3 regions of the Drancourtella sp. An57 genome follow, and region 1 is predicted to be linked to each of the others. Evidence: predicted binding sites of a transcription regulator. Region 1 holds the regulator's gene; each other region holds the start of a gene.
The links. The regulator Rex, encoded in region 1, represses fermentation and respiration genes when NADH is low (regulators of the CRP and FNR family bind a similar motif). The targets are predictions, from matches to a motif close to ATTGTTAANNNNTTAACAAT.
Positions count from the first base shown of each region.

Region 2: B5G11_RS15435 (glycerol dehydrogenase) is a predicted target of Rex. The motif match lies at 8,585-8,604, and genes of this name have one in related genera.
Region 3: adhE (bifunctional acetaldehyde-CoA/alcohol dehydrogenase) is a predicted target of Rex. The motif match lies at 8,182-8,201, and genes of this name have one in related genera.

Region 1 is NZ_NFHY01000002.1:146,499-157,165, reverse strand. It holds gene ftsY (signal recognition particle-docking protein FtsY) at 1-382, shown strand, start outside; gene ilvA (threonine ammonia-lyase) at 413-1,627, shown strand; gene B5G11_RS02330 (hypothetical protein) at 1,646-2,056, shown strand; gene B5G11_RS02325 (2-isopropylmalate synthase) at 2,205-3,593, shown strand; gene B5G11_RS02320 (GntR family transcriptional regulator) at 3,612-4,259, shown strand; gene B5G11_RS02315 (NADP-dependent isocitrate dehydrogenase) at 4,282-5,481, shown strand; gene abc-f (ribosomal protection-like ABC-F family protein) at 5,563-7,482, opposite strand; gene B5G11_RS02305 (redox-sensing transcriptional repressor Rex) at 7,629-8,279, shown strand; gene B5G11_RS02300 (NAD(P)H-hydrate dehydratase) at 8,376-9,908, shown strand; gene alr (alanine racemase) at 9,905-10,667, shown strand, end outside.
Region 2 is NZ_NFHY01000026.1:3,990-14,656, reverse strand. It holds gene recR (recombination mediator RecR) at 1-231, opposite strand, end outside; gene B5G11_RS15495 (YbaB/EbfC family nucleoid-associated protein) at 250-603, opposite strand; gene dnaX (DNA polymerase III subunit gamma/tau) at 616-2,196, opposite strand; gene B5G11_RS15485 (ATP-dependent 6-phosphofructokinase) at 2,239-3,321, opposite strand; gene B5G11_RS15480 (methionyl aminopeptidase) at 3,538-4,401, shown strand; tRNA gene B5G11_RS15475 (tRNA-Gly) at 4,481-4,551, opposite strand; tRNA gene B5G11_RS15470 (tRNA-Phe) at 4,555-4,627, opposite strand; gene B5G11_RS15465 (hypothetical protein) at 4,758-5,081, opposite strand; gene B5G11_RS15460 (hypothetical protein) at 5,325-5,762, opposite strand; gene B5G11_RS16410 (hypothetical protein) at 5,740-5,895, opposite strand; gene B5G11_RS15455 (GTP pyrophosphokinase) at 5,999-6,904, shown strand; gene B5G11_RS15450 (hypothetical protein) at 6,918-7,145, shown strand; gene B5G11_RS15445 (hypothetical protein) at 7,138-7,671, shown strand; gene B5G11_RS15440 (RNHCP domain-containing protein) at 8,050-8,481, shown strand; gene B5G11_RS15435 (glycerol dehydrogenase) at 8,636-9,739, shown strand; gene B5G11_RS15430 (AraC family transcriptional regulator) at 9,878-10,667, opposite strand, start outside.
Region 3 is NZ_NFHY01000020.1:32,903-43,569, reverse strand. It holds gene rpsE (30S ribosomal protein S5) at 1-505, shown strand, start outside; gene rpmD (50S ribosomal protein L30) at 520-702, shown strand; gene rplO (50S ribosomal protein L15) at 725-1,165, shown strand; gene secY (preprotein translocase subunit SecY) at 1,166-2,482, shown strand; gene B5G11_RS14170 (adenylate kinase) at 2,553-3,197, shown strand; gene map (type I methionyl aminopeptidase) at 3,200-3,976, shown strand; gene B5G11_RS14160 (KOW domain-containing RNA-binding protein) at 3,977-4,225, shown strand; gene infA (translation initiation factor IF-1) at 4,251-4,469, shown strand; gene rpmJ (50S ribosomal protein L36) at 4,585-4,698, shown strand; gene rpsM (30S ribosomal protein S13) at 4,973-5,341, shown strand; gene rpsK (30S ribosomal protein S11) at 5,374-5,769, shown strand; gene rpsD (30S ribosomal protein S4) at 5,786-6,379, shown strand; gene B5G11_RS14130 (DNA-directed RNA polymerase subunit alpha) at 6,419-7,378, shown strand; gene B5G11_RS14125 (bL17 family ribosomal protein) at 7,484-8,011, shown strand; gene adhE (bifunctional acetaldehyde-CoA/alcohol dehydrogenase) at 8,262-10,667, shown strand, end outside.

The DNA.
Region 1 (10,667 bases):
TCTGCTGTGTGATACGGCGGGGCGTCTTCATAATAAAAAGAATCTGATGGAAGAGCTGAAAAAGATCAATCGTGTCATTGAGAGAGAGTATGCTGACGCGTACAGAGAAACCCTGGTGGTTCTGGATGGAACAACAGGGCAGAACGCACTTTCGCAGGCAAAACAGTTTGCGGAGGCGGCAGACATTACGGGAATCGTTCTGACAAAAATGGATGGAACCGCAAAAGGGGGAATTGTGGTAGCAATTCAGTCGGAACTTGGCATTCCGGTCAAATATATCGGAGTCGGAGAAAGTATCGATGATCTGCAGAAATTTGATTCCGATGATTTTGTCAATGCCCTTTTTACGACAGAGGAGCATCCGGAGGAAGAAACAGAATAAACATGACACAGAGGAAAGAAGGTTACAGCCATGATGACATTGGAAAAATTTGAAGAAGCAAGTGAGCTTGTAAAAAAAGTCACAAATCCGACAAAACTGGTCTACAGTGAATACCTGAGCGAGGAAACAGGTGGAAAGATTTATCTGAAGCCGGAAAACATGCAGCATACGGGCGCGTACAAAATCCGCGGCGCCTATTATAAGATCAGTACGCTGTCCGAGGAGGAAAAGCAGAAAGGACTGATCACGGCTTCCGCAGGAAATCATGCCCAGGGCGTTGCCTACGCGGCAAAGATGTTCGGATGCAAGGCAACAATCGTTATGCCGACCGTTACGCCGCTGATCAAGGTAAACCGAACAAAGAATCTGGGAGCGGATGTCGTTCTTTACGGAGATGTTTATGATGATGCATGTGACAAGGCCTACGAGCTTGCCGAAGAGCATGGATACACATTCGTCCATCCGTTCGACGACCTGGATGTAGCGACGGGCCAGGGAAGTATCGCCATGGAGATCGTTCAGGAGCTTCCGACTGTTGATTATATCTTTGTCCCGGTAGGAGGAGGCGGACTGATTGCAGGTGTAGCAACCCTTGCAAAGATGCTTAATCCGAAGATCAAAGTCATCGGCGTGGAGCCTTCAGAAGCAGCCAGTATGAAAGCAGCTCTGAAAGCAGGAGAACCGGTAACCCTTCCAAGCGCCAATACGATTGCGGACGGTACTGCGGTAAAACGCGTGGGAAGCCAGACCTTTGAGTATGTACAGAAAAATGTGGATCAGATACTGACAGTCGATGATGATGACCTGATCGGCGTTTTCCTGGATATGGTAGAGAATCACAAGATGGTTGTGGAAAATTCCGGTCTGCTTTCTGTAGCAGCGCTCAGACAGATGAATCTGGAAGGGAAAAAGGCAGTCTGCATCCTGAGCGGAGGAAACATGGATGTGATCACCATGGCTTCCATCGTACAGCACGGACTGATCCAGAGAGACCGGATCTTTTCTGTTTCTGTTCTGCTTCCGGATAAGCCGGGCGAACTGGTACGCGTGGCAAAGACTATCGCGGACGCACAGGGCAATGTCATCAAGCTGGAACACAACCAGTTTGTAAGCACAAACAGAAATGCGGCTGTAGAGCTGAGAGTAACCATGGAAGCATTTGGAACAGAGCACAAACATGAGATTCTGCAGGCTCTGGAAAACAACGGATTCCGTCCGAAGCTGGTTACAACAAAACTGTATTAAAGAAAAGGAGGGAGCAGATTGCCGGGAAAACTGCCTGAAACAGGTTTCTTATACACCGATCAGCAGGGCACGATCTACCGTTTCATCGGCACGTCCAGACACTGGCAGACGATGGAAGAGCTTTTGATTTTTCAAGAGGAGGAAGAGAAGACCCTCTATGCTGTTCCGGTTCCTGATTTTACAAAAGAATTCCAAAAAGCAGAAAACGGGCATACATCGGATCTGCTTCTCCGATTTCTGGAGGCAGATTCCAATGAAGAAAAGCTCTCGATTCTTCAGAAAAACCGTCCGGAAGTAACAGAAGACCTGCTGGAGGCTGCCGCCCAGAGCATGGACTACGCCCTGAGCGGAGAAAGCGAAGAAATGCAGTTTCTGGATTTTGAGAACTATCTTCGGACAAAAATCAAATATGAACGTAAGAGAAGGTAACTACTTTTAAACTGGAAAGAGATCCTGCATGGCGCAGGATCCTTTTTGTTTATCAGAAAACTTCGCTGGTTATAAAAATATCAAACTTCGGGTTGACATACTTTGTATAATTGTATACAATTATACAAAGCGAAAAGGAGTGTATAAAATGGATAATAGAAAAGTTTACATGAACCATCACAATAATTTACTGCAGCTCGAAGAACATATGTATCCGCTGGTGGACGTAGATAAGCCGAATATATTCAGGAATCTGTTTCCATATGACGAAGTTCCGAAAATCGCGTTCAACGATCGAATCGTACCGCATTCAATGCCGGACGAGATCTGGATTACGGATACAACATTCCGTGACGGGCAGCAGTCCAGAGCGCCGTATACGACAGAGCAGATTGTGACGATTTATGACTACCTGCACCGTCTGGGCGGTCCAAAGGGAAAGATCCGTCAGAGTGAGTTTTTCCTTTACAGTAAAAAAGACAGGGATGCTGTTTACCAGTGTCTGGAGAAAGGATATGAGTTTCCGGAAGTTACAAGCTGGATCCGGGCAAATAAGAAGGACTTTGAGCTGGTAAAAGAGATCGGACTGAAAGAGACAGGGATTCTTGTAAGCTGTTCCGATTATCACATTTTCTATAAACTCAAGATGACAAGGCGGGAGGCGCTTAACCATTATCTTTCGATTATCCGTCAGTGTCTGGAAATCGGGATCAGCCCGAGATGCCATCTGGAGGATATTACAAGATCAGACATTTACGGTTTCGTGATTCCGTTTTGTCTGGAACTGATGAATCTGATGGAAGAATATCAGATTCCGATTAAAATCCGTGTCTGTGACACGATGGGATACGGAGTCAACTATCCGGGAGCGGTGATTCCGCGGTCTATTCCGGGTATAATCTACGGATTGATGATCCATGCCGGAGTACCGAGTGAACTCATCGAGTTCCACGGGCACAATGACTTTTACAAGGCAGTCAGCAATGCAACGACCGCATGGCTTTATGGAGCAAGCGGCGTAAACTGTTCTCTCTTTGGAATCGGAGAACGTACAGGAAATACACCACTGGAAGCAATGGTATTTGAATATGCGCAGCTTCGGGGAACACTGGACGGCATGGAGACGACTGTCATCACAGAGCTTGCCGAGTACTATGAAAAGGAGATCGGCTACCATATTCCGGAGCACACGCCGTTTGTGGGAAAGAACTTTAATGTGACAAGGGCCGGAATCCATGCGGACGGACTTCTGAAAAACGAAGAGATCTACAATATTTTTGACACCGGAAAGTTTCTGAACCGGCCGGCCGTAGTATCAGTGTCCAACACATCCGGCATCGCAGGAATTGCCCACTGGATCAATACCTACTACAAGCTTCCGGAGGACAGAAAAGTCGGAAAAGACTCCGAGCTGGTTGTGGCAGTGAAGGAATGGGTGGATAAGCAGTATGACGACGGACGTGTAACTGTGATGACGGACGAAGAAATGGTTCAGAAGATCACGGAAATCTGCCGTGAGAAGTCAATCATTCTTTAATAGAAGGAAGTAACAGTCATGGAAGAATATCAAGATTATTCTTTGAGCGGAAAGGTGTTTCGGACACTGAGTGAACAGATCCTTTCCGGGAAATATCAAAAAGGAGACGAACTCCGGGAAGTGACCGTGGGAAAAGAGCTGGGAGTCAGCAGGACTCCGGTCAGAGAAGCCTTCAGGAAGCTGGAACTGGAAGGACTGGTGACCAGTATTCCAAACAAAGGCACGTATGTCAACGGCATTTCCAGGGAGGACGTTCAGGATATCTATATGATCCGGTCCAGGCTGGAAGGGCTTGCGGCCCGGCTTGCGACAAGACGGATTACGAAGGAGCAGATTGACGAGATGGAAGAGATGATTCTTCTCTCCGAATTTTATCTGAAAAAGGGGATGACCGAACAGCTTTCCACTCTGGACGGAAAGTTCCACTTTATCCTTTATGAAGCCTGCGGAAGCAGGATGTTGAAAAATGTACTGACGGATTTCCACCGCTATGTCCAGATGGCGAGGAGGATGTCCGTTAAAGTGGAAAACCGTGCGGAAAAATCCATCAGGGAACATTCGGAGATCCTCTCGGCAATCCGGGACAAGGATGAAGACAGGGCGGAGAAACTGATGGAAGAGCATATCCGCCATGTTGTTCAGAATTTACATCTGGAAGAAATCTAAAAAAAAAGAAAGGGATGGTATGATGGCAAAGATACAGATGCAGACACCAATCGTTGAGATGGATGGAGACGAGATGACAAGAATTCTCTGGAAGATGATCAAGGATCATCTGCTCCTGCCTTTTATTGATCTGAATACGGAGTATTACGATCTTGGGCTGGAACACCGTAATGAGACTGATGACCAGGTGACGATTGACAGTGCGCTTGCAACGAAAAAGTATAAAGTGGCCGTAAAATGTGCGACCATCACCCCAAATGCAGCGCGGATGGAAGAATATGATTTGAAAGAGATGTGGAAGAGCCCGAACGGGACGATTCGTGCGATTCTGGATGGAACCGTATTCCGTGCACCGATTGTCGTAAAAGGAATTGAGCCGTGCGTCAGAAACTGGAAAAAACCGATCACCATTGCAAGACATGCTTACGGGGATGTGTATAAAGGAACGGAAATGAAAATCCCTGGAAAAGGAAAGGCAGAGCTTGTCTACACCGCTGAGGACGGAAGCGAGACAAGAGAACTGATCCATGAGTTTGACGGACCCGGCATCATTCAGGGAATGCACAATATCAACAAGTCCATCGAAAGTTTTGCAAGGAGCTGTTTCCACTATGCACTGGACACGAAACAGGATCTCTGGTTTGCAACGAAAGATACGATTTCAAAGAAATACGACCATACATTCAAGGATATCTTTCAGGAGATCTTTGACGCGGAATTTAAAGAGCAGTTTGAACAGGCGGGAATTACGTATTTCTACACACTGATTGACGACGCGGTGGCACGTGTAATGAAATCAGAAGGCGGATATATCTGGGCATGCAAAAACTATGACGGAGATGTTATGAGTGATATGATTTCCTCCGCATTCGGCTCCCTTGCCATGATGACGTCCGTTCTTGTCTCACCGGATGGATACTATGAGTACGAGGCAGCTCATGGAACAGTTCAGAGACATTATTATAAACACCTGAAAGGGGAGGAGACATCCACCAACTCCGTGGCAACGATCTTTGCATGGAGCGGGGCTCTCAGAAAGCGCGGAGAACTGGATGGAAACAAGGAGCTTCAGGAGTTTGCGGACCGGCTTGAAAAAGCGACTATCGATACCATCGAAGCGGGCGAAATGACAAAAGACCTGGCGCTGATAACGACTTTGAAAGATCCGGTTGTATTAAACAGCGAAGACTTTATCAAAGCCATCGCAAAACGGCTTGCATAAAAAGAAGTCAAAATCAAAGAGAGCATAGAAAAAGAGGCAGACCCGTGTTATAAACGGGCTTCGGCCTCTTTTCTGCTGCTCTTATTCCGCGAGAGATTCCCACTGTTCATAGAGAGTCTCAAGCTCTGCTGTGATGTTGTCCTTTTCTTTTGCCAGCTCCTGGCACCGGACGGAATTGGAATATACATCTTCGTGGGTCATCAGTTCATCGATCTCACCGCACCGGGTTTCCAGAGTCTCAATCCGCTCTTCGGTCCGCTTCAGATCGTTCTGGCGTTTCCTCTCCTTCGCCTGCGCTTCCTTCTGAGCCTTCCAGTCCAGCTTTCCGGCCGAAGCCTGAGTGTCTGTGGAAGACGGCGTATCTGCTGCGGCAGGAGCAGCGTAAACAGCGGTAAGTTCCTCTTTCTTTTCAAGATAATAATCATAATTTCCGATGTAGTTGACAAATTTCTGATTGACCAGTTCCAGAATTCTCGTGGCAGTTTCGTTGATGAAATACCGGTCATGGGAAACATAAAGTACCGTGCCGGTGTAATCATTCAATGCGTGCTCCAGGATTTCTTTGGATGCAACATCAAGATGGTTGGTCGGCTCGTCGAGAATGAGGAAATTGGCCTCGGAAAGCATCAATTTTGCAAGAGAGACACGTCCACGTTCCCCGCCGCTCAAGTCTCCAATCAGCTTGTAGACATCATCCCCGGTGAAGAGAAAGGCTGCAAGCATATTCCGGATCTGGGTATTCGTAAGGGACGGATAATCGTCCGATATCTCATCAAAAACCGTTTTGTCCATGTGAAGGACATGGTGTTCCTGGTCGTAGTAACCGATAGTGACATTGGAGCCAAGGGTGAAAGTTCCGGAATCCGCAGGAATGACTTCATTCAGGATTTTCAGAAGTGTCGTCTTTCCGGTACCATTGTCCCCGATAATCGCAACGTGTTCTCCACGTTTGATTTCAAAGCTGATGTCTTCAAAGAGCGTCTGATTCGGGAAAGCTTTGCTGAGGTGATCAACACGGAGCACATCATTTCCGCTGACAACAGAAGGCTCCAGCTTTAAATGCATATCTGAAGCAAGTTCCACCGGCTTTTCAATCCGCTCAATCTTTGCAAGCATCTTTTCCCGGCTCTCGGCCCGTTTGATGGACTTTTCCCGGTTGAAGGAACGAAGTTTTTCAATGACCGCTTCCTGATGCTTGATTTCCTGCTGCTGGTTAAGGTATTCTTTCAGCCTTGCATCCCGGAGCATCTGTTTTTTCTTCGCAAACTCCTGATAGTTACCAAGATACATAGTGAGCGTGCCGGCTTCGATTTCAATGATCTTTGTAACGACCCTGTTCAAAAAATACCGGTCGTGGGAGACAATCAGGACCGCTCCGGGGTAGTTCAGAAGATAGGTCTCAAGCCATGCAATCGAATGCAGATCAAGATGATTGGTCGGCTCATCCAGAAGCAGAATATCCGGTTTGGTAAGCAGAAGTTTTCCCAGAGAAACACGGGTTCGCTGCCCTCCGGAAAGGGAAGCGACCGGCTTTTCAAAATCTTCTTCTGTAAATCCCAGTCCCTTCAGGACTCCGGTGATTTCACTTTGATAGGCATAGCCGTTTTCCCGTTCAAACCGGGAAGTCAGATTGTGATAAGCGGCAAGCCTGTCCTCCAGATGGGATCCGGATAAAGTCTGAAGCTCAGCCTCAATTTTGCGGATCTGGCTTTCCATATCGATCAGATACTGTTTGGAAGTCTGCATTTCCTCATAGACTGTACGTGTGCTGTCCGTCATGGGATGCTGGGAAAGATACCCGAGCTGTTTCCCTTTTGCGAGAATAATATCCCCGGAATCTGCCGGAATCTCTCCGGTAATCATTTTCAAAATGGTAGATTTTCCGGCACCGTTTAAACCTGTCAGAGCCGCTTTCTCGTGATCCTCTATATGAAAAGAGCCATGTCTTACAATGACCTGGTCCCCAAACGATTTTTCCAGATTGTGACATGCAAGTATCATAGTATCCTCCTCTGATAAAACAAAAGTACCGTATTCATTATAACGGAATTTGTACAAAATACAACATAAAATCCCATAATAAGTTTGACTTTATTTCAAGTATTACATATAATAAAAGTATTGAAAAGAACAGGAAGGTGCTAAAAGTGGAAGGAAGAGGAATTTCTCAGGCAGTTATCAGAAGACTGCCTCGATACTACAGATACTTGGGAGAATTACTGGAAGACGGTGTAGAGCGCATTTCCTCCAACGACTTGAGCAAACGCATGAAAGTCACTGCTTCCCAGATCCGCCAGGATTTGAATAATTTCGGCGGTTTTGGTCAGCAGGGGTATGGATATAATGTGAAATATTTGCACTCGGAGATTGGAAAGATCCTGGGGCTGGACAGAGAACATAATATGATTATTATCGGAGCCGGAAACCTTGGACAGGCGCTGGCAAACTATACCGCTTTTGAGCGCAGCGGATTTATGCTGAAGGGTCTGTTTGATGTCAACCCGACTTTGGCAGGTGTTACGGTCCGCGGAATCGAGATCCGTATGATGGACGAGCTGAAAAGTTTCATCAGGAATAATGACATTGAAATTGCGATTCTGACGATACCGAAGACGAAGGCGGTGGCAGTAGCCAATATGCTCGTGGAAAACGGTATCCGTGCAATCTGGAATTTTGCGCATACGGATCTGAATCTTCCGGATAATGTTGTTGTGGAAAACGTACATCTTTCCGAGAGTCTGATGCGGCTCTCCTACAATGTACTCCGCTATGAGGAAAAACATCAGAAGAAAAAATAAGAGAAAAGAAGGACGTGAGAGATTCGTACAACAGATGCGGGACTCCGCGTCTTTTTTCTGTATCCCGGAATGAAAGCGGGGAAAGGAGCGGTAAAGATGAAATATATCATTGATGGCAGGACAATGAAAGCAGCGGATGCATACACGATCGGGACGATCGGGATTCCGTCTCTTGTCCTGATGGAACGGGCGGCTCTGAAAGTGGTAGAGGCAGCCGAAAGGGAGAGGCTTAACCTGTCGAAAAGCCTGATTGTGTGCGGAAGCGGAAACAACGGAGGCGACGGGTTTGCAGTGGGAAGACTGCTTCTGGAAAAAGGATACGGAGTGACTGCCGTACTGGTTGGGAATCCGGACCATTGTACCGAAGAGACAAAGACACAGATTCAGATTTTTGAGGCAGTCGGAGGAACCGTAAAACGGGAAATCCCGGAGGGAAGGTACACGGCTGTATTTGATGCTGTATTTGGTATCGGACTGAGCAGGCCGGTCGAAGGGCGCTACGCGGGGATTCTGGAGCAGATGAACAGACTGGACGCAGCGAAAATAGCGGTGGATATTCCGTCCGGAATTGATGCGGGGAACGGAGAGATTCTGGGGACGGCATTTCGCGCGGATCTGACGGTGACATTTGCATACCAGAAGGCAGGGATGGTTCTGTATCCGGGAGCTTTCTGCGCCGGAAAGGTCTGTGTGGAAGATATCGGAATTTATCTGCGCGGCGGCGTGGAAGGAACACGGTATCTGACTTATGAAAGAAAGGACGTAGGAAGGCTCTGTCCGCAGCGAAAAGACGATGCACATAAAGGAACTTACGGAAAAGTGCTGATGATTACCGGAAGCCAGGGCATGGCAGGCGCCGCGATTCTTTCCGCGAAGGCGGCATACCGGATGGGAAGCGGACTGGTACGTATACTGACGCCGGAATCCAACCGGGAAGTACTTCAGGCAACCCTGCCGGAAGCAGTCATAACGCCTTACGGAGAGGATCTGAAAAACCAGCTGGAGGAACTTCTGAACTGGGCGGATGTGATCTGCGCCGGATGTGGACTGGGGACGGATATACAGGCCGGTATGATAATAGAACATCTGCTCGTGTATCTGGGCACGCACAGAAAATACTGCGTGATGGATGCGGATGGCCTGAATCTAATTTCCGGAATGGAAGAAGAAAGAAGAAACACATATCTAAAAGCAGCGGGAAGCAGCCTGATCTTTACGCCTCACATCAGGGAATTCGCGCGTCTTCTTGGGAAAACGACGGAAGAAACGAAAAAAAACAGGATTGGACTTGCGCAAGAGTATGCCAAAACCTATAATATAATACTAACAGCAAAAGATGCCAGAACAGTTGTGGCAGGAGAAGGCAGGATTCCATATCTGAATACATCCGGGAACGGTGCGATGGCAAAAGCAGGTTCCGGGGATGTACTTGCAGGTATGATTACAGGCTGCCTGGCCCTTGGAATGGACCGCTTTGACGCTGCGGCGCTTGGTGTATTTATACATGGGCTGTGCGGAGACGAGGCAAGGGAAAAACTCGGGGCGCACAGCGTGCTTGCCGGGGACCTGATCGAGATGGCATCAGCTGTTTTACAGGAAATCGAGCGAAGAAAGGTTCAGTCAAAATGAAAAAGTACAGCAGAGTATGCGCAAAAATCAATTTGAATCATATTACATATAATATAGAACAGATGAGGAAACATATCTCACCGGATACGAAGATGATTCTGGTAGTAAAAGCGGACGGTTACGGCCACGGGGCATCACGGATCGCAAAAGAGACTCAGAATCTGGACTGCGTCTGGGGATACGCGACCGCAACGCTTGACGAGGCGGTGCTTCTGAGAAAGGCAGGAATTGAGAAACCGGTTCTTGTTCTCGGATGTACCTTTCCGGAGCAGTATGAGGAGGCGGTGGAAAACGAGATACGCATGACAGTCTACACTGAAGAGTCTGCGAAAGCGATCTCCGCCCTGGCATCCGCAAAGCAGAAAAAAGCATGGATTCACGTCAAGCTGGACACGGGGATGTCAAGACTCGGATTTCAGACAGGTGAAGATTCTCTGGATGCCATCGAACGGATTTTTCATCTCCCGGATCTTGAGATGGAAGGCATTTTTACTCATTTTGCAAAAGCAGACGAGGCAGATAAGTCCTTTACAAACAAGCAGATGGAACAATATATCTGGATGACAGACCGGTTAAAGGATAGAGGCATCGAGCCGAAATACCGCCACTGCTCCAACAGTGCCGGAATTATCGATCATCCGGAGGCCAATCTGGATCTTGTACGGGCGGGTATTGCTCTTTACGGGCTCTATCCATCTGACGAGGTGAAGAAAGACCGTCTGGATCTGAAGCCGGCACTGTCGCTGGTAAGCAGTATTG
Region 2 (10,667 bases), on a different contig from region 1:
CTGCTCATTTTTACAGATCGGACAGAGCTCGTCATCCGTCAAAGTGCAGCACTCCCTGCAGTACCGGACATTGTTTCTCGCACTGACCATCGTCTCGGCAAGTTTTTCCACCTGCTCCTTCGGCATGTGAATCAGATGAAACGCAAGTCTCTGTGCCGACTTCGGCCCGATACCCGGAAGTCTGGAAAGCTCCTCAATCAGACGGCTGATCTGGTTACTATAGTACTCCATTCTTTTCTCACTCCCGGACTAAAATAATCCTGGCATACCTCCGCCAAGTCCTCCCGTAAGTTTGCTCATTACGGAAGAATTAGCCTCATCCACTTGACGCAGCGCTTCATTTACCGCAGCTACAATCAGATCCTGAAGCATCTCGATATCTTCCGGATCCACTACTTCTTCCTGAAGTTCTACGTTTAACACTTCTCTCTTGCCGGATACCGTCACCTTGACTGCTCCGCCCCCTGCTGTGGCAGAAAACTCTTTTGTCTCCAGCTCCTTAGCCTGTTCTTCCATCTGACGTTGCATCTTCTGCGCCTGTTTCATCAGATTCGCCATGTTCCCCGGCATACCTCCGCCAGGAAAACCTCCACGTTTTGCCATATTATCTTCCTCCTAATCTTCCACTGTGATATCCATATGGATCAGCTGTTCCAGATCTATATAGCTGTCCTCAAATCTGCGGCCCTGCTCGACCTTCCCGACCTCGATTTCGACTTTCTTTCCGGTCCTTTCTACGATCAGATCCTGAATCTCCTTCTTATGGTCTTCGGTCCCGACAACGCCTGCCGCCAGATCATCCGGAAGGATAATCTGAAGCTGGCCTGCATTTCCAACACTGAGCCTTGCCTGTCTGAGATAAACTTTGAGCATTCCGGATGCATCATTTGCTATCATTCTGAAATTTTTTACTACTTCCTTTACATCCTCCGGAAGCGCCTTCGGAACCTCCCTCGGCTGTACCGGCATCTCTCCCGGCATTTCCTGTGCCGTCGGGCCATCCGCCGCCCTGTATCCCTGAGGAGGTGCCTGCGCCACAAGACCCTTCTCCACCTTTTCCTCCAGTGCGCGGATCCGCTCCAGAATCGTATCCTGGCGCGTCTCCATCTGCGGAACGCAGATCCGGATCAATGCCACTTCCAGAAGGACTCTCTTCTGTGTAGCGTACTTCAGCTGATTGCTCAGATCTGAAAAAATCCTGATATAACGCATCAAAGCGTCATTTTCTATCATCTGTGCTTCTTCTTTTAACTGTGCCAGATTTTCTGTTGAAACGTCAAGCACATCCTCCATATTATCAGAACTCTTTGCCAATAGCAAGTTTCTTAAATACCATGTGAAATCCGTGGTAAGCTGGGCAAGCTCTTTTCCCTCCATCACAAGATCGTTTACCGTCTGAAGCACGCCTTTGACATCCCGGTCAATCATTCTGCGCAGCAGGGCACTGTATACATCCGTGTCCACCGCTCCCAGAACACTGAGCACCTTATCGTAGGTAAGCTTCTCTCCGATATGAAAGGCAATGCACTGGTCCAGAAGACTCAGTGCATCCCTCATGGAACCGTCCGCCGCTTTCGCAATGTAGCGGATGGCCCGCTCCTCTACTTCCACCTCTTCTTTTTTCATCAGTTCATTCAGACGTGCTGCAATCGTATCAATCGTAATTCTTCTGAAATCATATCTCTGGCACCTTGACAGGATAGTGATCGGAATCTTGTGAACCTCGGTCGTCGCCAGAATAAAGATCACATATTCCGGCGGCTCCTCCAGCGTCTTTAAAAGCGCGTTGAACGCCCCGATGGAAAGCATATGGACCTCGTCGATGATGTAGACTTTATACCTGCCCTGAGCCGGCCGGTACTCGACTTCCTCCCGGATGCTCCGGATATTGTCAACACCATTGTTGGATGCCGCATCGATCTCCACTACGTTCATGTAAGTTCCCGCCGCGATATTTCTGCACATATCGCACTCTCCGCACGGGCTTCCGTCTACCGGATGCTCACAGTTGACCGCTCTTGCAAAGATCTTTGCCACCGTTGTCTTTCCCGTCCCTCTTGTCCCGCAGAACAGATAGGCATGTCCGATTCTTCCTGACTTGATCTGGTTTTTTAATGTAGTTACAATATGGTCCTGCCCCTTTACGTCTTCAAATTCTGCTGGTCGGAACTTCCTGTATAAGGCAGTATAAGACATAATTCATTCTCCTTGTCTGATTTTTCCTGATTCTTCCTCAATCTATTTGTCGCCAAAGCTGATTCCGATTGTACGTGCTTCTCTGATGATCTTCGCTTTCGGATCTACTGTCTTAAGCTTTCCGGCAACCTCTTTGAGCGGAACTTTACATGTCTCGCCCTCCTTGATGGCAACCATATAGCCGTACTCATGACGCAGAATCATCTCTGCCGCAGCCGCGCCAAGCCTTGTCGCAAGAACTCTGTCATACGGGCACGGGGATCCTCCTCTTTGTGTATGCCCCGGAACCGTAATACGGACTTCCTTGTCGCACTTGCTCTCGATCTTCTCTGCCAGTTCATAGGCAACGGACGGATATTTTGCTTTTTTCTTTTCCTGAAGTTCTTTTAATTTCTTCTTCGGAAGCTCAGCCTCCTCCTTGGCAATCGCTCCTTCAGCGACAGCAATGATCGTAAAGCGTTTTCCTGCCGCTGAACGCTTTTTGATATATTCTGCGATCACATTCAGATCATACGGAATCTCAGGAAGCAGAATAATGTCCGCTCCTCCGGCAATCCCTGCATGCAGCGTGACCCATCCTACTTTATGCCCCATTACTTCTATGATAAATACGCGGCTGTGGGATGTGGCTGTTGTATGAATCCGGTCAATCGTATCTGTCGCGATATCCACCGCACTCTGGAAACCAAACGTCATATCCGTACCCCAGAGATCATTGTCGATCGTCTTTGGCAGCGTAATTACATTTAATCCTTCTTCCCTCAACAGATTGGCTGTCTTATGAGTCCCATTTCCGCCAAGGATGACAAGGCAGTCCAGATTCAGTTTATGGTAGGTGTGCTTCATCGCCTCTACCTTGTCCACTCCGTCCTCACCGATTACTCTCATCTGTTTGAACGGCTGTCTGGAAGTACCAAGGATTGTACCTCCGCGTGTCAGAATACCGGAGAAATCCTTCTCGGTCATCATATCAAAAGTAGAATAAATCAATCCTTTATAGCCATCTCTGAATCCGTAAATTTCCACATCTTTTACTTTGGCAAAAATCCCCTTTGCCACACCTCTCATTGCGGCATTGAGTGCCTGGCAGTCACCGCCGCTTGTCAGCATCCCGATTCTCAGCATATGCCCACGTCCTTTCTTTTCATACATTATAACTGTTCCGCCATACATCTGACCTCGTAAAACAGCATGGCCCGACAGTTCCCACATGTTTTTATTATATCTTATTTTTAGGGTGCTAACAACTGCGAAATGCGATATAATAGGAAAAGAGAGGCATATGCCCCCTCGGATTTTGAGAGATTTCACAAATTCAGAAAGACAAAGGAGATAGAGAATATGGAACGAAATGAACCTTGCTGGTGCGGAAGCGGCAAAAAATATAAGAAGTGTCATATGGCGATGGATGAAAAAATCGCTCTTCATGCCGAAAAGGGCGAAATCGTACCGGACCACTCCATGATCAAGACTCCGGAACAGATCGAAAAAATCCGGATCAGCGCCGACTTGAACACCGCTGTCCTCGATCATGTGGCCGCCCACATTCATGCGGGTATGAGCACGGCCGAAATAGATAAGCTCGTCTATGACTTCACAACAGAGCACGGCGGCATCCCTGCCCCGCTTGATTACCAGGGATTCCCAAAGAGTGTCTGCACTTCCATCAACAATGAAATCTGCCACGGAATTCCGGATGAATCCATCATCCTGCAGGAGGGCGATATTGTCAACGTGGACGTTTCCACCATTCTGGACGGATATTTTTCCGATGCTTCCAGAATGTTCTGCATCGGGGAAGTCAGCGAGCGTGCCAGACGTCTCGTACGTGTCACTGAAGAATGTGTGGAGCTCGGACTGAAAGAGGCAAAACCCTGGAATCATCTCGGCGATATCGCAGACGCTATCAACAGCCATGCGAAAGCAAACGGGTACTCCGTTGTGGAAGACATCGGAGGCCACGGCATCGGCCTGGAGTTCCACGAAGAGCCATGGGTCAGCTATGTCACACCAAAGGGAAGCGAGATGCTTCTCGTTCCTGGCATGATGTTTACCATCGAGCCGATGATCAACGAAGGAAGTCCGGATTTTTTTATCGATGAAGACAACGGATGGACTGTCTACACGGAAGACGACGGACTCTCTGCACAGATCGAATACATGGTGCTTATTACAGAAGACGGCGCCGAGGTACTGACGAAATAGCAATGTTCCGGGCAAAGAAAAGGCCGCCGCATCATCTTTACTTGATGATACGGCGGCCTTGCTTTTGAGCAATAAAAAAAGCGGGTGATGGGAATCGAACCCACGTATCCAGCTTGGAAGGCTGGTGTTCTACCATTGAACTACACCCGCGTATGCCCAAAGCCGGAATCGAACCAGCGACACGAGGATTTTCAGTCCTCTGCTCTACCAACTGAGCTATCTGGGCATTTGTCTTGTGCGCTTGGCACATGGACTATTATATGGGTTCCTCTTAGATTTGTCAACACTTTTTTTCAATTTTTCCAATTTATTTTTCGGAATTTTTTCTAATATATCTATTATATGTTCAATTTATCTTATCTAGTGTCATACTCTCCCACATAAATCATCCCATGCCGGTACACCATCCAGGTATCCATTACATCACCCTGCTCCCTGTCGTACGGTGCATCCACAAGTACATAACCGATCTGCCCGTCTTCCAGCTCATGAGGATACCCTTCTGTCGTGATCGATAACGTCAATGCCGCAATCGGATGGCCCGATCTGAGAATTGCAAACCGCGCAGCCCCCTGCGGAAGCATCAGCACGTACATTGCACCAATAATTACAACGAGGGCTATGATCGACAGCCAGAATTTTTTTGTCTTTATCGTACGTATCTTTTTCCTTCTTTTCATCTTCTACACCGTCATTTACAACTTCCCCCTTCTCTAATATTATAACAAAACAGGTCAGAGAGTCCTGAATTTTTTCTTAAAGATTCATTACATCTTGGGTAAAATTTCTGTTGTTTCAGATAAAATGCTTAATAGAATTGTTGCTTAGATGATATTACCTTGTATCCAAATGATAGTTATGATGTGCAGGCCGAAGCCTTGTTGCTTATCGGCCCGCAAAGATCAGTTATTTTTCAACCAAAGTTATGCAATTTCAGAAAGTCTGGATTTTGTTTTTTCAAGTTCACTTTCAAGGCGATTAACCCGAAGCTTAAGAATTTCTTTTTCATTATCAATTTTAACCGCCTCATCCAACTTTCTGCTCAAGTCGAGATGTCCTTCCGCAATAATCTGGATATTCCTGTTCGTCTCATTTTCCAAAGTCAGTTGAACATCTTTAACTATTTTCTCTACACCGGCTACACTTCTTTTGATGTCATTCAGCTCTTGGTTTACTCCGCCGACTTCACTTCTGACATCATTCAGTTCCTGCTTCACTCCATTTACTTCGCCTTTGACACCATCCAGTTCCTTTCTAACGCCGCCAAGTTCTTCTTCAACACATTTGAGCCTATATTCGATTGGATGAAATGTTTTTTCTATAATTCCACTGATTTGTTCAAAATCTTTTGGTTCTAACATATCTCTTTTCCTCCTCTCTCCCTGCCCATTTTGCTTTTGTTCTCTTATCATGCCATGCCCTTTCCGCATTGTCAAGTGCTCCGGCTGCTTTTCCACAAGGCATGTTTTTCACACACATTTTTTCAACATCCATCCCTTCATTCCGTCCCCGGACGTTGATAATCCGGTTCGAAAATGCTATGATAGGGAGGTACCCTGCCAGCAGGGAATTGAACGGAATCAAAGGATATGATCTTATGTTAAAAAAAGAGTTTCTGGAACGTTTTTCGATCAGCGAAGATGAATTTCGCGAGGCGGGACTTGATTGGGATGATCTGTGCTATATCGCAAAGGACTATGCCAAACGTCTTCCTGAGCTTCAGCGTATCCGGGACGAATTTCTACAGGAATTTATTAAAAATAAGGATCAGAGAACGGGACTTCATTCTTACCGTACCCGTGTGAAGACACCATGGCATCTTGTGGAGAAAATCATCCGGAAGCGCTGCGAAAACTATCTGAAATACCGTACGCTCACAAAAGAGAATTACATGAAGTTTGTCACTGACACGATCGGGTTCCGCGGACTGATCCTGTACCGCGAAGACTGGGTGATCTTCCATAAATATCTGATCCAGCATTTTGAAAACAATCCGGATCTTTATATCCACAACTGTATTTCTGATTATCACGCTGACAAAGACCGGTATATGGCCGAACCGCCAAAAGTGCACATGCGTCTGGGAGATTTCAGTGATATTTATTCCGACTGGATCTCCAGCGACAATATCTTCGACCGGAAGCATTACCGCTCTGTCCACTATATTTTGAAGTATCAGGGTGTATACATGGAAGTGCAGATCCGTACTCTTTTCGAGGAGGGATGGGGAGAGATCGACCATCACATTCTCTATCCTTATAAGAAAAGCGACCCGATGCTCACGGAATTTTCCGAGCTTTTAAACCGGCTTTCCGGAATGGGTGATGAAATGGCCTCTTTCTTTAAAAGGCTCTGTGATGTTTCAAGCGAAAATTTCAAGCCGAAACAGACGATTGTCAACCCAAGGCTGGACTATGAAAAGCCAAAAGAAAAGCTGAACGAAGTTGATCTGAGTTCGATACAGACAGTACAGGATGCCATTGACAGCATCGTAAAAGAATAAAGGAGGGATTCCCATGAATCAGAGACCACTGCCGGGCATTCCCGAGGCGATCAGCCAGTCTGCCGACCGCATGATGGAGCGTATCCAAAGCGGAAAGATCCGCAAACACCTGCTTGGAAGTACCTCTCACGTCCGTTACAGCACCATTGAGGATATCGAGTTGAATTCCTACTGCGATTTTGTAAAATCCAAGCTGTTTTTTGATATTATAAAACTGGAAGGAGCAGATCATCATGAATGATATCGAGACCATCTACACACAGTACGAAGATATCGTGGCCGAATTTTCCGAACAGGTCATCAAGAACCGTTACTCTTCGCTTTATAAAGAATGTATTGTATTTCTGGAAAGCCTTGGCATCCACGACAGCGTCCGGATCGATGAAACCATTCTAACCCATGCAGTCATGGATTATTTTACGGATATTTCACGCATGAAGGAATTTCACCATATGAGGCACATCAGTGAGCGGAAGGTGCTTGCCTATGAAACCTACTGGCTTCTTCGCCGGAAACCTTTTCAGGTAATGAAGACCGACGGCGAAGAGGAGTTCTGGGCTTTCCTCAACGAAAAATTCGCGTTTACACGGATCGCTTCTTTCCTGACACGCGACCAGAAATCCGTGATTCTGGATGAAGCATCCAAAAAAGCATTCCTCAACTTTCTGGATACCCTTTACTATTTTCTAAAATACAGAGACTATGATCCGAAAATGCTGGAGCTCGTCATTATGGGCTTTCAGGCAGGGCAGCTGATCCATTCATAGGGGCTGTCACTGCCTGAAAACGGCGTTTTTTCTTTACAATTCCACTTCCATATGATATGATAAAAAAAATCTTAAAGCAGAAGGGAGAGAAGTGGATGTCGGCGAATCGTAAATAACAGGGCAATAAATTTTGTTTTCATCTGAAAGATGATGAGTTTTTTATTGTACTCTTTTTTACGATTGAAATCGGATCGCACTTCTCAGAAGAAAAGTGTTTTTTGCGCTGTCAGAAAGAGCATGTCCGCATACCGGAGATGCCTGGCGGCCGCATATCGGTACATGAGATAACTCATCTTTCAGGAGTTATCTTTTTTTATTGCCCTGCACAGACAATGGAAAGCAACGAGAAATGTATTTGTGTAAGGGAGATAACTGACAATGAATCGTGAAAACAAAAAGAAAAAATACGAAAAAGGATATTATAAAACCCACCCGTGCAAGGACAGCTTCACCTGTAAGGTGTGCGGACGCCCGGTCGTTTCAGCAGGCGCAGGAACGGACCACCGCAACCACTGCCCGAACTGCCTGTCCAGCCTGCATGTGGACATCGAACCGGGAGACAGGGAATCTGACTGCGGAGGCATCATGGACCCGATCGCAGTCTGGACCCGCAAAAACGGCGAATGGGCCATCATCCACCGCTGCCGCCGCTGCGGAAAGCTTTCATCCAACCGGATTGCCGCCGATGACAATCCAATGAAGCTCATTTCCATCGCCATGAAACCATTGTGTCTGCCACCGTTCCCGCTGGAAAGGATTGAAGAACTGACACTCCTCATGGGTGGAGACGGAACGCTGTCCCGCAAATAGTTTTAATGTGTATAAGTTTTCATTTTTGCACAAATTATTCGTAATTATGCATATTTTTTTCAGAATAATTCATCTTGCTTTTCACATCAGATATTTTATACTGATAGTCAAAGAAATAACAAAGTAAACGCAAGACGAAAGGGAGGTCTTACATATGCTTAGACTTAGAATGATGCGTGCACCTCAAAAATATGTACAGGGAAAAGATTCTCTGCTGCAATTCCACAAGGAAATGACCAGTCTTGGTGATAAGTGGCTGTTTATCTGCTCCAGAAGCGGATATAAGATGGCTCACGACAAGATCGAAAAAAGTTTTGAAGGGACATCCGACGTCCGCCAGTACGAAATCTTCGGCGGAGTTTCAAGTACAGGGGAGATCGAAAAAATGCGGGAAATCGTCAGAGAAAACCATCTGAATGTCGTCGTCGGTGTGGGCGGCGGTTCCGCAATTGACACAGCAAAAGCGACAGCACACTACGAAAAGCTTCCTGTCGTTATTGTACCAACCGTTGTAGCGACAGACGCTCCATGCACCGGTCTTTCTGTTATCTACAATGATGATGAAACATTCAACAGTTATCTGTTCTATCCAAAGAACCCGGAAGCCGTCATTGTAGACAGTGCCATCATCGCTAATGCGCCGGTCAGATTCCTGGTTGCCGGCATGGGCGATGCCCTCGGAACTTATTTTGAAGCACGCGCATGCGAGCGCACAGACGCTCCGAGCCTGGAATCCGGCGGAATTACCCAGTCAGCCATGGCTCTCTGCCGGCTCTGTTATGACACACTGAAAGAATACGGTGCTTCTGCAAAAAAGGCATGCGAATGCCATGTGGTAACTCCGGCACTGGAAGCCATTATCGAAGCCAATGTTTACCTCTCCGGTGTCGGTGCCGACAACGGAGGACTTGCCGTTGCCCACTCTTTCTATAACGGTCTTACCGCACTTGGCGGCCACAGCGCTCCGCATGGAAACTGCGTTGCTTTTGGCACCCTCGTACAGCTTGTTCTGGAACGGGCATCTAAAGAAGAATTCAAGGAAGTACAGAATTTCTGTATGGAAGTCGGCCTTCCTGTTACACTGGAAGAAATCGGTATCACCAAAGACGAAGAGATCCGCATTATCGCCGAGAAATCCTGTGTAGAAGGTGAATCCATCCACAACATGGTAGCGGACGTCACTCCGGATCAGCTCTACGCAGCTATCGTTGCAGCGGACGCTCTTGGAAAAGAGGCACTTGCGGAAAAGGAAAAATAAGTTCGTATCCTACCTTTAAACAGCCGTCCGGCAAGAATGATGCCTCTAGATATTCCCATATTACAAAGCGGCAGGCGTGGTTCATATGAATCGCGCCTGCCGCTGTATTATGCCCATTAAAAGAAACATTCATCATCGTTACAAATTCTCTTCCGCCAGCGTTTTTAGTTCCTCTGCAATCTCATGATTGCCCGTCTTTTCAGCCAACGGAAGAAAAATTTCCATGGTTTCAGCTGCCCGTTTTTTTCTTTGTTCCTCATCGATCCATTCAATCGTCTTCATATTATGAAGACGCTCGGCGAGCCGGAGCAAGGTGACCTGTTCCAAAAGATCTGTCTCCATATCCGCTTCTTCCGCTGCTTTTGCTTCAATCAGATCAGCTGTTTTCTCCGGAAGATATTTCCTTAATTCTTTCATTGTGGCTTCTGTCTTTTTCAATGCATCGCAAAATAATCCTGCGAGAATGGTTTCAGGCTCCGCCTCCATATCCGCAAGTAAAAGCGCAGTGTGGAGCGGGTGTGTAATATATTCATCGCCGGAATACCGCTTCATTCCTTGATAAATCTGGCATGCGTAGAGATAGATCTGCTCCAGATTTCTCACATCTTCTTCCGGATTCAATGTCAAAACCCTCTCTTTTAATTTTTCAAACAGCATTTGTTTTTCAGCATGTTCCTCTGGTCTTCCAGTCATTCCCTCGTTCATATTTTTTCCTCCTAACTGTTTCATACTCATAACCATGGCTCGCAGTAAGGCCGGGCAGTAACCAAACTCTTTTTTGAATGCTTTCGTAAATCCATTGTGAGATTCCCAGCCATATTTTACAGCTGTATCCACAATCTTCGCTCCATTCCGTATATCCCCGGACGCCCTTCGGAGTTTTTCACTTTTTACATATTCCATCACAGAAACTCCAGTCTCCTGCCGG
Region 3 (10,667 bases), on a different contig from region 1:
ACGTAATCACATTGATGCTAGTCAGTTAGAGTTAAATGAAAAAGTAGTATCAATTAAACGTGTAACCAAAGTTGTTAAAGGTGGCCGTCACTTCAGATTCACAGCTTTAGTAGTTGTCGGCGATGGAAAAGGCCATGTTGGTGCAGGTTTAGGTAAAGCGGCAGAAATTCCGGAAGCAATCCGCAAAGGAAAAGAAGACGCAATGAAAAACATCATCACAGTTGCACTGAATGATGAAGAAAGTATCACTCATGATATGTATGGAAAATTCGGAAGCGCAACAGTACTTCTGAAAAACGCTCCGGAAGGTACCGGAGTTATTGCCGGCGGTCCGGCCCGTGCCGTGATCGAGATGGCAGGAATCAAGAATATCCGTACAAAATCTTTAGGTTCCAACAACAAACAGAACGTAGTACTCGCTACTCTGAACGGCCTGAAGAATGTAAAGACACCGGAGGACGTTGCAAGACTTCGCGGCAAATCTATTGAAGAGATCGTAGGCTAAGGAGGACGGTTAACATGGCAAATTTGAAAATCACATTAGTGAAATCAACAATCGGTGCCATTCCGAAGCATAAAAAAACAGTTGAAGCATTAGGTTTAAAGAAGATGCACAAAACAGTTGTACTTCCGGACAATGCTGCAACAAGAGGTATGGTACAGCAGGTAAGACATTTAGTAAAAGTGGAAGAAGAAGCTTAATATCAGATAAGGAGGTGTCATAATGGACTTATCAAATTTAAGACCAGCTGATGGTTCAAAACACAGCGATAATTTCAGAAGAGGCCGTGGACACGGATCTGGAAATGGTAAGACAGCCGGAAAAGGACACAAAGGTCAGAAAGCACGTTCCGGAGCAACAAGACCGGGATTTGAAGGTGGACAGATGCCATTATACAGACGTATTCCGAAGAGAGGTTTCACAAACAGAAACACAAAGGAAATCGTTGGTATCAATGTAAGCGCATTAGAAGCATTTGAAAATGATGCAGTTGTTTCAGTAGCAGCTTTAATCGAAAAAGGAATCATTAAGAACCCGAAAGACGGCGTTAAGATTCTTGGAAATGGAGAGTTAACCAAAAAGCTTACAGTTCAGGCTAATGCTTTCAGCGAAGGCGCAAAAGCTAAAATTGAGGCTCTTGGTGGAAAAGCAGAGGTGATCTAATTGCTTCAGACAGTCCGTAGGGCATTTCAGGTTGAAGAGATCAGACAGAGACTGTTCTTCACATTTTTGATGCTGATTGTTGTAAGACTCGGATCCGAACTCCCGACACCGGGGGTGGATCCGACATACATCCAGAACTTTTTTGCGAGCCAGACCGGAGATGCATTTAACTTTTTTGATGCATTTACCGGAGGTTCCTTTACCCAGATGTCCGTTTTTGCGTTGAGCATTACGCCGTACATCACTTCCTCAATTATCGTTCAGCTTCTTACAATTGCGATTCCGAAGCTGGAAGAGCTCCAGAAAGAAGGAGAAGAAGGAAGAAAGAAGATGACGGCGATTACGCGTTATCTTACAGTTGCGCTCGCATTAATCGAGTCTGCTGCAATGGCAATCGGATTTGGACGTCAGGGTCTTCTTGTAGAGTTTAATTTTGTGAATGCAGCTGTTGTCATCATGACACTGACAGCCGGTTCTACTTTGTTGATGTGGATTGGTGAACGTATTACAGAAAAAGGTGTTGGAAACGGTATTTCCATCGTACTTCTGATCAACATTCTCTCCAGAATTCCACAGGACTTCGTGACGTTATACAGTCAGTTTATGAGCGGTAAAAGTCTTGCTAATGCAGCTCTCGCGGCTGTTATTATCCTGTTGATTCTGCTTGTAGTGATTGTTTTTGTTATCATTCTGCAGGATGCGGTTCGGAAGATTCCGGTACAGTATTCTCAGAAGGTTGTCGGAAGAAAAACAATAGGCGGGCAGTCTACCAATATTCCACTGAAGGTTAACACAGCAGGAGTAATCCCGGTTATCTTCGCATCTTCTCTGATGCAGTTCCCTATTGTTATCGCTTCTTTCCTTGGAAAAGGAGACGGGGACGGTATCGGAAGTGAAATACTGAGAGGCCTGAATTCAAACAACTGGTGTGATCCATCAAATCTTCAGTATTCATGGGGATTAATCGTATATATCCTCCTGACAGTATTTTTTGCATATTTCTATACGAGTATTACATTCAATCCGATGGAAATTGCAAACAATATGAAAAAAAGCGGAGGTTTTATCCTTGGTATCAGACCAGGAAAACCGACGGTCGAATATTTGACAAAGATCCTGAATTATATCATTTTCATCGGAGCGTGCGGTCTTGTAATTGTACAGATTATTCCGTTCTTCTTCAACGGAGTATTCGGTGCAAATGTTTCTTTCGGAGGAACATCCATGATTATTATCGTAGGTGTCGTTCTGGAAACAATCAAGAAAGTCGAATCCATGATGCTTGTTCGTAATTACAAAGGATTTTTAAATACCTGATGATTTTAGCTCGCGGAAAATTTTTTCGCGAGTTAAAGTTCTATAAAGAGATAATATGGAGGTACGCAGTATGAAAGTAATTATGTTAGGTGCACCGGGGGCAGGTAAAGGAACCCAGGCAAAGAAGATCGCAGCAAAATACCAGATTCCTCACATTTCCACGGGAGACATTTTCCGGGCAAATATTAAAGAGGGAACAGAACTTGGAAAAAAAGCAAAAGAATACATGGATCAGGGACTTCTTGTGCCGGACGAACTGACAGTAGATCTTGTAATTGACCGTGTAAAGCAGGATGACTGCAAAAACGGATATGTACTCGACGGATTTCCGCGTACAATTCCGCAGGCAGAGGCTCTTGACAAGGCACTTGCCGCACTTGGTGAAAAAATGGATTATGCAATTGATGTAGATGTTCCGGATGAGAATATTGTAAACCGTATGGGCGGAAGAAGAGCGTGTGTCGGATGTGGAGCTACATACCATATTGTCTATGCTGCGCCGAAACAGGAGAATATCTGCGATGTTTGCGGTAAAGAGCTGATTTTGAGAGATGACGACAAACCGGAAACAGTTCAGAAGCGCCTGAACGTATACCATGAGCAGACACAGCCGCTGATTGACTACTACAACAATGCAGGTATTCTGCGTGAAGTAGACGGAACAGTCGACATTGACGACGTATTCGCAGCAATTGTAAAAATTCTTGGAGAATAAAAATGTCCGTGAAAATCAAATCAGCCCGCGAGATAGAGTTGATGACGGAAGCCGGAAGAATTCTTGGAGAAGTTCACAGGGAACTTGGAAAGGGAATCCGGCCGGGGATGTCAACCGCTGATATTGATCATCTGGGGGAGGAGATCATCCGAAGTTACGGATGCACTCCCTCCTTCCTCGGTTATAATGGATATCCGGCTTCGATCTGTGTATCTGTCAATGAGGAAGTCGTACATGGAATTCCGGACCGGCACAGAATCATAAGAGAAGGAGATATCGTTTCTCTGGATGCAGGGGTTATTTACAAAGGCTATCATTCTGATGCTGCCAGGACGCATATACTGGGAGATGCGGGAGAAGAAGTCAGAAAACTCGTGGAAGTGACGAGGCAAAGTTTCTTTGAAGGTATGAAATATGCAAAAGAGGGTTATCATTTATATGATATTTCCCGCGCAATCGGAACATATGCCGGATATTTCGGGTATGGAGTTGTCAGGGAACTTTGCGGCCACGGGATCGGAACGAAGCTGCATGAAGATCCCCAGATTCCAAACTTCGCAATGCCGCGCAGAGGACTGAGGCTGAAGGCAGGAATGACCCTTGCGGTTGAACCGATGATTAATCTTGGGACAGCGGATGTCAAATGGATGAGGGATGGCTGGACTGTGGTGACAAAAGACAGGAAACCTTCCGCACACTATGAAAATACCATTCTGATTACAGAGGGAGAACCGAAAATTTTGACATTGTCGGAGGAAGAGGGCAAAGAGGAGACTTAGATGTTAAGTTATGAACCGGGAATGCTTGTGAGATCACTTGCAGGGCATGACAAAGGAAAGCTTTATATTATAATAGAAGAAAGAGATCAGATGCTTCTGCTTTCGGACGGGGAGATCCGGACTATGGCAAGACCGAAAGCAAAGAAAGTCATGCATGTCCAGCTGATCAAAGAAAAGCTGGAGGAGAAGGAAATGACGGATATTTCCATCCGTTCATTCATAAAAAAATATCAGAAAGAACACATGTAAAAGGGATTCAAAAAGGAGGAACAGCATGTCAAAGGCTGACGTAATCGAAATTGAAGGAACTGTTGTTGAGAAACTGCCAAACGCAATGTTCCAGGTAGAACTGGAAAACGGACATCAGGTGCTTGCACACATTAGTGGAAAGCTCCGCATGAATTTTATCAAAATCTTACCGGGGGACAAAGTAACTCTGGAGCTTTCACCGTATGATTTATCTAAAGGAAGAATTATCTGGAGAGATAAATAAAAAAAGTATTGACTTTTGAAGAGAGAAAAACTATAATATTAGATGCCGTTCGTGGGCGAAGTCCGCACAAACGGCAGCAACAGTAGGTTTACAAGGTATGAAAGGAGGATTTGACATGAAGGTTAGATCATCAGTAAAACCGATTTGCGAAAAATGCAAAGTTATCAAGAGAAAAGGCAGTATCAGAATTATCTGCGAAAATCCGAAGCACAAACAGCGTCAGGGCTAATCAGGCTGACAAAGCAGTGATTTGGAACATGAATTAGGCGGCTGATAGTGTGACACGCCAGGCGGTGTGTAGCGCTATTTTAAATATACAAGGCACCGCAGGATGGGCCATTGTATATTGCTTCTAATACCGGCAGTCATGAACCCAAAGGTTGCCGGAAAGGGCATATTTAACATACCGGATATGCCTGGGCACATCAGTATTCCGTCAAATACGGTATGCCCCAGTTAAAGACAATATGAAACAAAACATGTAAAAATGGAGGAAAACAAGTATGGCTCGTATTGCAGGTGTTGACTTACCAAGAGACAAACGTGTAGAAATCGGTCTGACTTACATCTACGGAATCGGAAGAGTAAGTTCCAACCGTATCTTAACAGAAGCAGGAGTAAATCCTGACACAAGATGCAGAGATCTGACAGACGAAGAAGTTAAGAGAATCAGCTCTGTTATCGATGAAACTCAGGTTGTTGAAGGTGATCTTAGAAGAGAGATCGCTATGAACATCAAGAGATTACAGGAAATCGGATGCTACAGAGGAATCCGTCATAGAAAAGGACTTCCGGTTCGTGGACAGAAGACAAAGACAAATGCCAGAACAAGAAAAGGTCCGAAGAGAACAGTAGCAAATAAGAAGAAATAGTACACAATATTCAAGAAAGTAGGTTAGTTTAAATGGCAAAGAAAGTTGCAAAGAAAGTAACAAAAAAACGTGTCAAGAAAAACGTTGAACATGGACAGGCACATATTCAGTCATCTTTCAATAACACAATCGTTACTCTGACAGATGCACAGGGAAATGCTTTATCATGGGCAAGTGCCGGCGGTCTGGGATTTAGAGGTTCAAGGAAATCTACTCCATATGCAGCACAGATGGCAGCTGAGACAGCAGCTAAGGCAGCATTAGTACATGGTCTGAAATCAGTAGACGTTATGGTAAAGGGACCAGGTTCAGGAAGAGAAGCAGCAATCCGTGCGCTTCAGGCATGCGGAATTGATGTAACAAGCATCAAAGATGTAACTCCGGTACCACACAATGGTTGCCGCCCACCAAAACGTAGAAGAGTCTAATTAGGAGGAAAAGAGCATGGCAGTAAATAGAGTTCCGGTTCTGAAAAGATGCCGTTCCCTCGGAATGGATCCGATTTATTTAGGAATTGATAAAAAGTCCAAAAGACAGTTAAAAAGATCTAATAGAAAAATGAGCGAGTATGCACTTCAGTTACGTGAAAAGCAGAAAGCAAAATTCATCTACGGCGTATTAGAAAAACCGTTCCGTAACTACTACAAGAGAGCAAAACAGATGAACGGTATGACAGGTACAAACCTGATGATCCTTCTTGAAACACGTCTTGACAACATCATCTTCCGTATGGGATTTGCCAGAACAAGACGCGAAGCAAGACAGATCGTTGATCACAAGCACGTACTCGTAAACGGCAAGCAGGTGAACATTCCGTCCTACCTTGTAAAGGCCGGCGATGTAATCGAAATCAAAGAGAAATGCAAAGGTTCTCAGAGATATAAAGATATCCTTGAGGTAACAGCAGGACGTCTTGTACCGGCATGGTTAGATGTAGATGCAGAAAGCTTAAAAGGAACAGTAAAGGAACTTCCGACACGCGATGAGATCGATGTACCGGTTGATGAAATGCTGATCGTCGAATTATATTCTAAATAATAACCCGTAAAACGTGCTGATAGCAGGAGGGAACTTATAGTGTTTGATTTTAATAAACCGAATATCGAAATCACAGAAATGTCAGAAGATAAAAGATACGGCAGATTTGTTGTGGAGCCGCTGGAAAGAGGCTACGGAACAACACTCGGAAACAGTCTGAGAAGAATTATGCTGTCCTCTCTGCCTGGAGCTGCAATTAGCCAGGTAAAGATCGATGGTGTACTTCATGAATTCAGTTCCATTCCGGGAGTGAAGGAAGACGTTACTGAGATTATCATGAATCTGAAGACATTGGCGATTAAAAACACTTCAGAAACAGACGAACCAAAAACAGCTTATATCGAATTTGAAGGAGAAGGCGTTGTAACAGGCGCTGATATTCAGGTGGATTCTGATATTGAAATCATGAATCCGGATGTTGTCATTGCTACGCTGAACGGTGGAGCAGACAGCAAGCTTTACATGGAGCTGACCATCACAAAAGGAAGAGGTTATGTAAGCTCGGATAAGAACAAGAAGGAAGATCTTCCGATCGGCGTGATCCCGATTGATTCTATCTACACTCCTGTAGAGCGTGTAAATCTGACTGTACAGAATACTCGTGTCGGACAGATTACAGACTATGATAAGCTGACGCTGGATGTATATACAAACGGTACCCTGCTTCCGGATGAGGCAGTCAGCCTTGCGGCAAAAGTGTTAAACGAACATCTGAAGCTCTTTATTGATCTCTCCGAAGTGGCTCAGGCTGCTGAAGTGATGATCGAAAAAGAAGATGATGAGAAAGAAAAAGTTCTTGAGATGAGTATCGATGAGCTGGAACTTTCTGTTCGTTCTTACAACTGCCTGAAGAGAGCTGGAATCAATACCGTAGAAGAGCTGACAAACAGAACTCCTGAGGATATGATGAAAGTACGTAATCTGGGACGTAAGTCTTTAGAAGAAGTGTTAGCAAAATTGAAAGAACTCGGCCTCGAACTCAGCCAGGGAGAGGAATAGAGAATAAGATAATTTCCTGCCGGTAAGCCCGATGTGCGCGGCAGGGCATTTGACTAGTAAGCCCGAAGATGCATAATCAGATGTAAATAATGGAGGAAAAGAACAATGGCAAAGTATAGAAAGCTTGGAAGAAGAAGTGATTTAAGAAAGGCTCTGTTAAGAAATCAGGTTACAGCTCTTTTAAATCATGGAAGAATCAGAACAACAGAAGCGAAAGCGAAAGAAATCCGCAAAATCGCTGAAGGTCTGATTGCAATGGCTGTAAAAGAAAAAGATAACTTCGAAGAAGTAACTGTAACAGCAAAAGTTGCACGTAAAGATGCTGACGGAAAGCGCGTGAAAGAAGTTGTAGACGGAAAGAAAGTAACCGTTTACGATGAAGTTGAGAAGAAGATCAAAAAAGATCTTCCATCCAGACTGCATGCACGCCGCCAGATGCTGAAAGTTCTCGTTCCGGTTAAAGAAGTTGTAGACGGAAAGAAGAAAGCTCCGAAGGAAGTAGATCTTGTTGAAAAATTATTCACAGAGATCGCTCCGAAATACGAAGGACGTAACGGTGGTTACACAAGAATCGTAAAGATTGGACAGCGTAAAGGTGACGCTGCGATGGAAGTATTCATCGAGTTAGTTTAATATTGAGAACATAAACGGTTTTCCTTTTATGGAAAGCCGTTTTTTATGTTTTAGAAATGAGTTACAGTCATAAAGTAATCGGAAAAATGACGAAGACAATCATAAAATCAGGCATTCGTTTATGCAAAAAGTAGAAAGAGTTTTCTTCGTTAAAAAATTATCAAAAATGAATTGACAAATAATTAACGATGAACTATACTAAGCACAGTGAAACGATAAAAACGTTTTAGAGTTTAGGAGGAAGATAAGCATGGCGACAAAGAAAAAAGAAGCACCAGCAATTATTGACAATGTGGAAGCTCTTATTGAAAAAATCAAAGCAATGAAAGAAGCTCAGAAGGTATTTGCTACTTTTACACAGGAACAGGTCGATAAGATCTTTTTTGAAGCAGCAATGGCAGCTAACAAGGCTCGTATCCCGCTGGCAAAGATGGCAGTGGAAGAAACCGGAATGGGCGTTGTCGAAGATAAGATTATTAAAAATCACTATGCGGCTGAATATATTTACAATGCATATAAAAATACAAAGACATGCGGTGTGATCGAAGAAGACACAGCATACGGAATCAAAAAGATTGCAGAGCCAATCGGTCTGATTGCCGCTGTTATTCCTACGACAAACCCGACATCTACAGCAATCTTCAAGACACTGATTGCGTTAAAGACAAGAAATGCAATCATTATCAGCCCGCATCCACGTGCAAAAGCATGTACGATTGCGGCAGCCAAAGTTGTGCTTGACGCAGCTGTCAAAGCAGGTGCTCCGGAAGGCATTATCGGATGGATCGATGTTCCGTCTCTGGAACTGACAAATGAAGTCATGAGAGATGCTGATATTATCCTCGCTACAGGCGGCCCTGGAATGGTAAAAGCTGCATACTCCTCCGGAAAACCGGCACTTGGAGTAGGTGCAGGAAATACACCGGCAATTATTGATGAGACAGCAGACATCAAACTTGCTGTAAACTCCATCATTCATTCTAAAACGTTTGATAACGGTATGATCTGTGCTTCTGAACAGTCCGTAACTGTTCTGGAGAGTGTATACGAAGAAGTAAAGAAAGAATTCGCTTATCGCGGATGCTACTTCTTAAAGAAGGATGAGATCGAAAAAGTAAGAAAAACGATCATTATCAACGGTGCCCTGAATGCGAAGATCGTAGGACAGAGCGCATACACAATTGCAAAACTTGCAGGAGTAGACGTTCCTGAAAATACAAAGATCCTGATCGGTGAAGTAGAATCCGTAGATATCTCTGAAGAATTTGCTCATGAGAAACTTTCTCCGGTACTTGCAATGTATAAAGCGAAGACATTTGACGAGGCTATCGCAAAGGCAGAGCAGCTTGTTGCAGACGGTGGATATGGACATACTTCTTCCCTGTACATCAATACAGCAGAGAAAGAAAAAATGGCTAAACATGCTGCAGCAATGAAGACCTGCCGTATCCTGATCAACACACCTTCTTCCCAGGGTGGTATCGGTGATTTATACAACTTCAAACTTGCTCCGTCTCTGACACTTGGATGTGGATCCTGGGGAGGCAACTCCGTATCCGAAAACGTAGGAGTGAAACATCTGATCAACATTAAGACAGTTGCCGAGAGGAGAGAGAATATGCTTTGGTTCAGAACACCTGAAAAAGTTTACTTTAAAAAAGGATGTATGCCGGTGGCTCTCGACGAGCTCGGAACAGAGATGCACAAGAAGAAAGCATTTATCGTTACTGATACATTCTTATACAAAAATGGTTATGTAAAACCGATCGAAGAGAAACTCGATGAGATGGGAATTCAGCATACATGCTTCTACGAAGTGGCACCGGACCCGACTTTACAGTGCGCACTCAAAGGTACAGACCAGATGAGAGCATTCGAGCCGGATACAATCATCGCTCTCGGCGGCGGATCCGCAATGGACGCAGCAAAGATCATGTGGGTAATGTATGAACATCCGGAAGCAAACTTTGAAGACATGGCTATGGACTTCATGGATATCCGGAAGAGAGTTTACAAATTCCCTAAGATGGGAGAGAAAGCTTACTTTGTAGCAATCCCGACTTCTTCAGGTACAGGTTCCGAGGTGACACCGTTCGCGATCATCACAGACGCTGACACAGGTGTAAAATGGCCTCTGGCTGACTACGAATTACTTCCAAACATGGCGATCGTTGATGTTGACAACATGATGACACAGCCGAAAGGACTGACAAGTGCATCCGGTATCGACGTTATGACACATGCGATCGAGGCATATGTATCCATCATGGCTACAGAATATACAGATGGTCTTGCATTAAAGGCAATCAAGACAGTATTTGACTACTTACCGGCAGCTTACGAAAAGGGAGCAGCAGACCCGATTGCGAGAGAGAAGATGGCAAACGCTTCCTGTATGGCAGGTATGGCATTCGCCAACGCATTCCTTGGACTGAACCACTCCATGGCTCACAAACTTGGTGCGTTCCACCACATTCCGCACGGTGTGGCAAATGCGCTGCTTCTGACAAACGTAATCCGCTACAATGCTGCAGAAGTACCGGTTAAGATGGGAACATTCTCACAGTACCAGTATCCGCACGCTCAGGCAAGATATGCTGAGGCAGCAAGATTTGCAGGAATCTGCGGCAAGGATGATGCTGAGACAGTAGAATTA